2 regions of the Paenibacillus sp. 2TAB19 genome follow, and region 1 is predicted to be linked to the other one. Evidence: riboswitches for the same ligand, from Rfam matches in the RefSeq annotation. Region 1 holds a riboswitch; the other holds the start of a gene.
The links. Region 1 has a riboswitch for cyclic di-GMP ahead of AB4Z33_RS08160 (SpaA isopeptide-forming pilin-related protein). Riboswitches for the same ligand answer to the same signal wherever they lie in the genome.
Positions count from the first base shown of each region.

Region 1 (3,614 bases):
TTGCGGTAAGCGAAGATACCGGCAGTGATTGCGAACACTCCAAGCAGGTAGAACGGAAGCGAGCTTGTATCGCCGGTCTTAGGAAGATTGCCGAGCGGTACTTCGCCTTCTTCGATGACGGTGCCGTCATCTTCACCGCCATCTCCACCGTCGCCAGGTCCGCCTTCTGGAATCTCTTCCTCTTCAATTACCTCAGTGGAAGGCGTTGGAGTAGGCGTAGGCGTTACTTCGGGCGTTGGTGTTGGCTCTGTGCTTGGTGTTACTACCGGTGTTGGAGTCGGCGTTACTTCCGGCGTAGGAGTAGGTGACGGATCCGGCGTCTGCGTCTCCGGAGGAGACGTTGCGCAGCGAGTTCCGTTGTTCACCAATTCCTCGTAGTTAGAAGACTCGCCAGGACCCCACCATACGATTCTGATCGTGTTTTCTTTCGATTCGGTCGTTATCGTATTGGCCGTAATCGTAATCGTTTTTCCTGCAGGTACAGTCACCTCATTAGTAGACTCGTCATTGCCTTCGAGTACGTACCAAGTAATGGTGATATCTTCATTGCTCGAGTTGTGCACTCTCCATTTGCGAGTGGAGCTCGGATTAACGGTACATACATTCGTAATAGTAAGTTCCGGCTGTTCCGGCTCTACAGTAGGAGTCGGCTCCGGTGTTGGTGTAGGAGTCGGCTCCGGTGTTGGTGTAGGAGTCGGCTCTGGCGTAGGTGTAGGAGTCGGCTCCGGTGTTGGTGTAGGAGTCGGCTCCGGTGTTGGCGTAGGAGTCGGTTCCGGCGTAGGTGTAGGAGTCGGCTCCGGTGTTGGTGTAGGAGTCGGCTCCGGCGTAGGCGTAGGAGTCGGCTCCGGCGTTGGCGTAGGAGTCGGTTCCGGCGTTGGCGTAGGAGTCGGTTCCGGCGTTGGTGTAGGAGTCGGCTCCGGCGTTGGCGTAGGAGTCGGTGGTGTGCAGTCTTCGCCTGGATTTGGTGCAGTTAGTGATTTGCTGTAGTCGTCGCCCCATTTGATCGTGATCGATCCAGGAGCGCCCGAGACGTCGATTGGCGATGAGTCATTTCCATAAATGTATTCTTCATGCCATGAACCAGTAGTTTTCCATTTAAAATAAAACTTCACGTTACTTTCGTTCGTTACGATCCATTTGCGGGATTGGCCAGGATCGTCCGTACAAGCGGCAATGACGGATAGGATAGGGGTGTTGTATACCTTAACCTCTTTCGTCTTTCCCTTCTCGACTTTAACCGACTGGCCGCTGCTTGAGATCGAAGTTGTAAAGCCCGCCGGGACGACCTCGACTACCTTGTAGTCGCCCGGTTCCAGATCTTCGAATTCTACATAGCCAGAGTTATTGGTTGTGCCAGAGGTAATTACTGTGCCGCCTTTAAGTACTTGGAACGTTACGCCGCTTTGGGCTTTCGTGTCATCATCGTCATAGAAGTACTTTTTGTAGACTTTGATGTTGCCGCATTTGTCGCCCCAGTCGCCGCCATAGGTGCCTTGGATACCTTCTCCGGATATCCGCGGGCTGCCACCGCCGATGCAATTGCTGCCGCCACCGCCGCCGCTTTTTGTAAATAACAATTCCGTTAGGCTTTCAGGAGAAGGCAACTTCGTTGCGGGTACTTCGGAAGGCTCGTCAGAAGGTGGCGCACTTTCCTCATCCGGGAGGACAACTGTTTCCTCGGAAGGCGGCAAAGTCGATTCCACCGCAGACTCCTCGCCCGTGTTTTCCGTGCCCTGCGCCATGACGATCGAGCCAAGGAACATGGACAAGACGAGCATGATGGACAAGATGACCGCAAACTGTTTTTTGACCAACTTCATTGTTCACTCTCCTCTTAGATTTGGATAATCTAGTTCTAAGAGGGCCGGTTACACTACTAGCTCCGTATAATCCAAGTGTCCAAATGCAGATTATACATCATCGCTTCCCTAAAAAGCATGAATGATAAGAGGTGCTCTCCCCCCTTCCTCCACTCTATCTGCTTTCCTATACTACTTATGCTATGGTTTGCTCTAAAATGATAACATATATTGGTATTTCTGCAAGGGTGTTAAAATGTTGAAATATGTAGGAAAGAATATGCCCGTGTCGAAAGTCACGACGAACCACCTATTTTTCAACTTGTCCGCTTTTACCGGAACCTGTGGGCGCTATATCGCATATAGTGTCGCATAGAGGAGGTGACCGCCGTGTTGGAACTTCTGCTTCTTGTCATTGGATGTTATATAGCGGCTGCATTGTCGGTTCATCTGGCTTTTTGGATACGGCAAGGACGGAAGCGGGCGAGCAAGCATTATGTCCTTATAGCCGACCAGGATCAGCATAATATGGAATGGTATATGCGTTCTTTAATGACGTTCTCTCGCCAAACGGGCAATGAGGTGAAAGTCACGGTCGTTGATAATGGCGCAAGTGCAGAGACGCTTGCTATTGTTGATCGAATGGCTCGGAAAGGGAATAAGATTACCGTACACGAACTACCGGAAATATTGAAGCGAAGCCGCCATGACACCGGCCTGGAAACAGGTGTAACGATTGGAGAAAGCGATGCCAATCAGCTTATGTGGCAGCTGCAGGCTGAAGGCATATTGAAGGATGGTATCCAAGCCGTGCTGATCGATTTGCAAAATCCGGTTGATTTGTCCAAAATGCCGTTCTAGTATATACTACAATTAATATCGGTAAGGAAAGTGAAGCACACTTTGTAGCGCTTAATGCGCCTCGGGTGTGCTTTTTTTGCGTTCTTTGGTTTAGGGAAGACGGTAACGCACTAAGAAATACAATATGCGGGAGGCAAGGAAAAGATGCGGGCTTATGTGTATGTGATTTGCAAGATAGGTAAATGGAGCGCTTATACGACAATTGCACCGGCTATTGATCGGATGTATTGGCTTCACCATGCGATTGGTCAACGTATGGGGAGAGCGGGGGAAGCGGCGATGGAAGGTTGGCTTTGGCGGCAGCCGCTGCCGCTCGGAGATGCTTGCAGAGCGGCGGAGCTTTGGAATAGAGAGCAGGAGCGACGAGGAGGGAAGGGGAGTGAAGGCGAGGATGTGATTGGCGGGCTCGCCGCTTATGTGGCGCGAGCGTGTAGTGAGGGTGCCGGCGCGCGGCGGAGCATGCGCACCGGGAAGCGGCAGGGCGATAGCCTGCGCGGGGGCGCGGAGCGCTGGGAGCGAGCGGCGGTAGAGCGCGAGCTTTGGGGTGGCGCGGCAAGCGATAGCGGGGCTGCGCTGGAGGCGGTGGCCGCCGCCGCGAGGCAGGCTGCGGCGCTCTTGCAAGGGCGCGCGCTGCTGCGGGGCGAAGCGCAGGCGCTGCTTGAGGGCGCGGGCGTGCCCGGTGCGGACAGCGGCTGGAGCGATGTGCTCCAGCTGGCTGCTCTGCTCGGGCTCGTGCGCCTGCACGGTTCGGTTGCCGCAACTGCCGGCAACCGGACAAGCCTGCTGCGCCGGAGCCGGCGCGAACTTCGCTGCTTGCGCTGCGGCAGCGGAGAACCACAGATGCGCCGCACAACCTGCGCATCTTGCGGCAGAGCATGCGCTTATTGCTCAAGCTGCATCCAGATGGGTCGTAGCCGCGAATGCGAGCTGCTTATCCAAGGGCAACGAGGAAGG
Region 1 is NZ_JBFRGE010000013.1:21,477-25,090, reverse strand. It holds gene AB4Z33_RS08160 (SpaA isopeptide-forming pilin-related protein) at 1-1,820, opposite strand, end outside; cyclic di-GMP riboswitch class II at 1,854-1,935, opposite strand; gene AB4Z33_RS08155 (hypothetical protein) at 2,190-2,660, shown strand; gene AB4Z33_RS08150 (DEAD/DEAH box helicase) at 2,805-3,614, shown strand, end outside.

Region 2 (3,614 bases), on a different contig from region 1:
CCCTTACGTATCAGGGAGATGAACGAAAGTGGAACATGAGAATAACGAGCAGGGACAGGAGCAGGAGCTTAGTGAGCTTCTGCAGATCCGCAGAGACAAACTAGACGAGCTTCGCGCTTTAGGCGTTGACCCATTCGGCAAGAAGTTCGAGCGCACTCATAATGCCAAAGATATACTAACAGCCTATGAAGCGTCTACGAAGGAAGAGCTGGAAGGCCAAGCGGTTAAAGTGAGCATCGCCGGCCGTATTATGCAGAAGCGCGGCATGGGCAAGGCAGGCTTCGCGCATATCCAGGACTTGAGCGGCAAGATTCAAATCTACGTCCGCAAGGACACGGTCGAAGAGCATAAGTTCGCTGCTTTCGATCTGCTTGATATTGGTGATATTGTCGGCGTACATGGCGTCGTGTTCAAGACGAATACAGGCGAAGTTTCCGTCAAAGCGCAAGATGTTGACGTATTGACGAAGTCGTTGCTTCCGCTGCCTGACAAGTACCATGGCCTGAAGGACGTCGAACTGCGCTATCGTCAACGTTATGTCGACCTGATTGTGAATCCGGACGTTCAACAAACGTTTATTACCCGGTCCAAAATCATTCAATCGATGCGCCGTTATCTCGATTCGAGAGGTTACTTAGAAGTAGAGACACCAACGTTGCACTCGATAGCGGGCGGAGCTGCTGCTCGTCCTTTCATCACTCATCATAATGCGCTAGATATGCAGCTTTATATGCGTATTGCGATCGAGCTTCATCTAAAACGTCTTATCGTGGGCGGCTTGGAGAAGGTATATGAGATCGGCCGCGTATACCGCAACGAGGGTATCTCGACGCGTCACAACCCTGAGTTCACAATGATCGAGCTGTATGAGGCTTACGCTGACTACAAAGATATTATGGCTCTGACCGAGAATCTGATTGCGCATATCGCACAAGAGGTGCTTGGCACAACGAAGATTATGTACCAAGGCCAAGAAGTCGACTTGACTCCGCAATGGCGCCGCGTCTCGATGGTAGATCTCGTGAAGGAACTTACAGGTGTCGACTTCAGCGTGGAGATGACCGACGAGGAAGCACATCGCCTTGCTAAAGAGCATAAAGTTGCGGTTGAGCCGCATATGACGTTTGGTCATATCTTGAACGCGTTCTTCGAAACATTTGGCGAGCATACGCTCATCCAGCCTACGTTCGTTACCGGACATCCGGTTGCGATCTCGCCGCTGGCGAAGAAGAGTGAAGCCGATCCGCGCTTCACGGACCGCTTCGAGCTATTCATCGTAGCACGCGAGCACGCGAACGCCTTTACCGAGCTGAACGATCCGATTGACCAGCGCGAACGGTTCGAGGCACAGCTCGTAGAGAAAGAGCACGGCAACGACGAAGCGCATGAGATGGATGATGACTTCATCCGCGCCCTTGAATACGGCATGCCGCCTACTGGCGGTTTGGGAATCGGCATCGACCGTCTCATTATGCTGTTAACGAATGCGCCTTCGATCCGGGACGTACTGTTGTTCCCGCATATGAGAGATCATCGCTCTGGCGAGTAAGAGACGAGCTATATGGAAGCAAGATATAAATAACTATAGAAGCGTGGCCGTGTTGATGGTGAATAACCGTCTGACGGCCGCGCTTTTTCTTATTTCTTCTACTAATTATCATGATGAAATTTGTCGAACAAACGCATGAATACGCATACATTTAATGGCGTGAAATTTATGTTCTCAAAATGCTAATCTAGTATTGACACCTTCATAGTAACAGTAATAGAATAGGACTTGCGAATCACAATTGTTACATATTTATGCAAAAAAGCTAACAAAACAACAATATCTCATGTAAATCGCAAACCATCCGAAAGGTTGGGACGCAAAGCCAGGAGTCTAAGGCATCGTTAAGCTATCGATGCTATGATCGTCCGACCGCCATGAACTGTCATGGCGGTCTTTTTTATTTTGCGGAAGCCATGACGTCATATATTATGGGGGAGGGTATTTATGATTAAGAAGAAGTGGTTGAAGTCAGCCCTATTGTTGAAGTTGGTCGTCATCTTAACGATCGGTACGGCTGGTACGGTTTTTGCCCATGGAAGCGGCGGTGGGGCGGCAAGCAATTGCAGCGGCGATTATGTGGATGAGGTCTTCTTTTACAACTATAATTTTTCCCTATCCGATGATGGGGACCAAGTCGTTAGCGGTTCCCGCGACTACGATAAAACCAATTTGAACTGGAATGCGGGAGATGGTTATGCCATTACTTGCGTGAAAGTTGAAGGGTTATCGGATGGTGCAACTAAAACCTATGAGTATGACGGCGGTGCTATTAGCGGAAGTGGCCTTCAGGCGCCTCAGTATGCTTATGAGAAATACGAAAAAGTCAACGGTAAGTGGAAATGGGTAACTTATTATAAAGAACAAACAATATCCTATGTGAAATTTTACTACAAGGAACTGCCGGCTCCAGGCTGCACGGAAGGCTACGATGCCAGCTATAAATATACGGTAGGTAATTCTAATAGCTTTGAAGTAGGACCTAGCGGCAAAAAAGTCGTGAGCGGCGAATTAAAGAACAACAAGAAGACTGTTAATTGGAACGTAATCAACGACACGGATTTATTGAAACATGATGTCGTGTGCGTAAAGATTACTTGGAAATCGGGCAACAAATATAAAACGGAGACGACATCCTACGGAGCAAGCGGGACCAAATCCGGTTCCTCGACAGCTCAGACGGATAAAATCCGTGAAATCGAGTTTTTCGTGAAGAAGACTGTAATTGTACCGACACCGGAACCAACAGCAACACCAGAACCAACACCGACTCCGACGCCGGAGCCGACAGCAACACCAGAACCAACAGCGACCCCGACACCGGAGCCGACAGCAACACCAGAACCAACAGCGACTCCGACACCGGAGCCGACAGCAACACCAGAACCAACAGCGACCCCGACACCGGAGCCGGCAGCAACACCAGAACCAACAGCGACTCCGACACCGGAGCCGACAGCAACACCAGAACCAACGCCGACTCCGACACCGGAGCCGACAGCAACGCCAGAACCAACGCCGACTCCGACACCGGAGCCGACAGCAACGCCAGAACCAACGCCGACTCCGACACCGGAGCCTACAGCAACGCCAGAACCAACGCCGGCACCGACACCGGAGCCGACAGTAAAGCCAGAACCGACACCAGTTCCGACACCGGAACCAACGGTAGAGCCGACAACGGAACCAACGACACAACCAACAACAACACCAAGGCCAGCTCCTACGCCGGTAGAAACGCCAGAATCGACACCGGAACCAACGGTAGAACCGACTCCGACAGTTGAGCCAACAGCAACACCGGAAACAGAAGTTGTTGTTGACGAAGACGATACGCCTCAAGGATCGGTAGACGCAGGTGAAGAGGAAGTTGTCGAAGAGGGTGACAACGAGGTACCGCAAGGATCGGTTGACACTGATACGGATGCAGTTAAAGAAGAAGACGAAGCATCTGTTACAGACAACGAAGTTCCATTAGCAACGCTTCCGAAAACAGGCGATACAAGCTCGTTGCCTACTTATATGGCAGGTCTTGGCCTGCTGTTGATTGGATTGCTTACGTTCA
Region 2 is NZ_JBFRGE010000020.1:234-3,847, reverse strand. It holds gene lysS (lysine--tRNA ligase) at 29-1,549, shown strand; cyclic di-GMP riboswitch class I at 1,834-1,929, shown strand; gene AB4Z33_RS11160 (LPXTG cell wall anchor domain-containing protein) at 1,997-3,614, shown strand, end outside.
Region 2: it holds a riboswitch for cyclic di-GMP, as region 1 does, so the genes downstream of both, AB4Z33_RS11160 (LPXTG cell wall anchor domain-containing protein) here and AB4Z33_RS08160 (SpaA isopeptide-forming pilin-related protein) in region 1, are expected to answer to the same signal.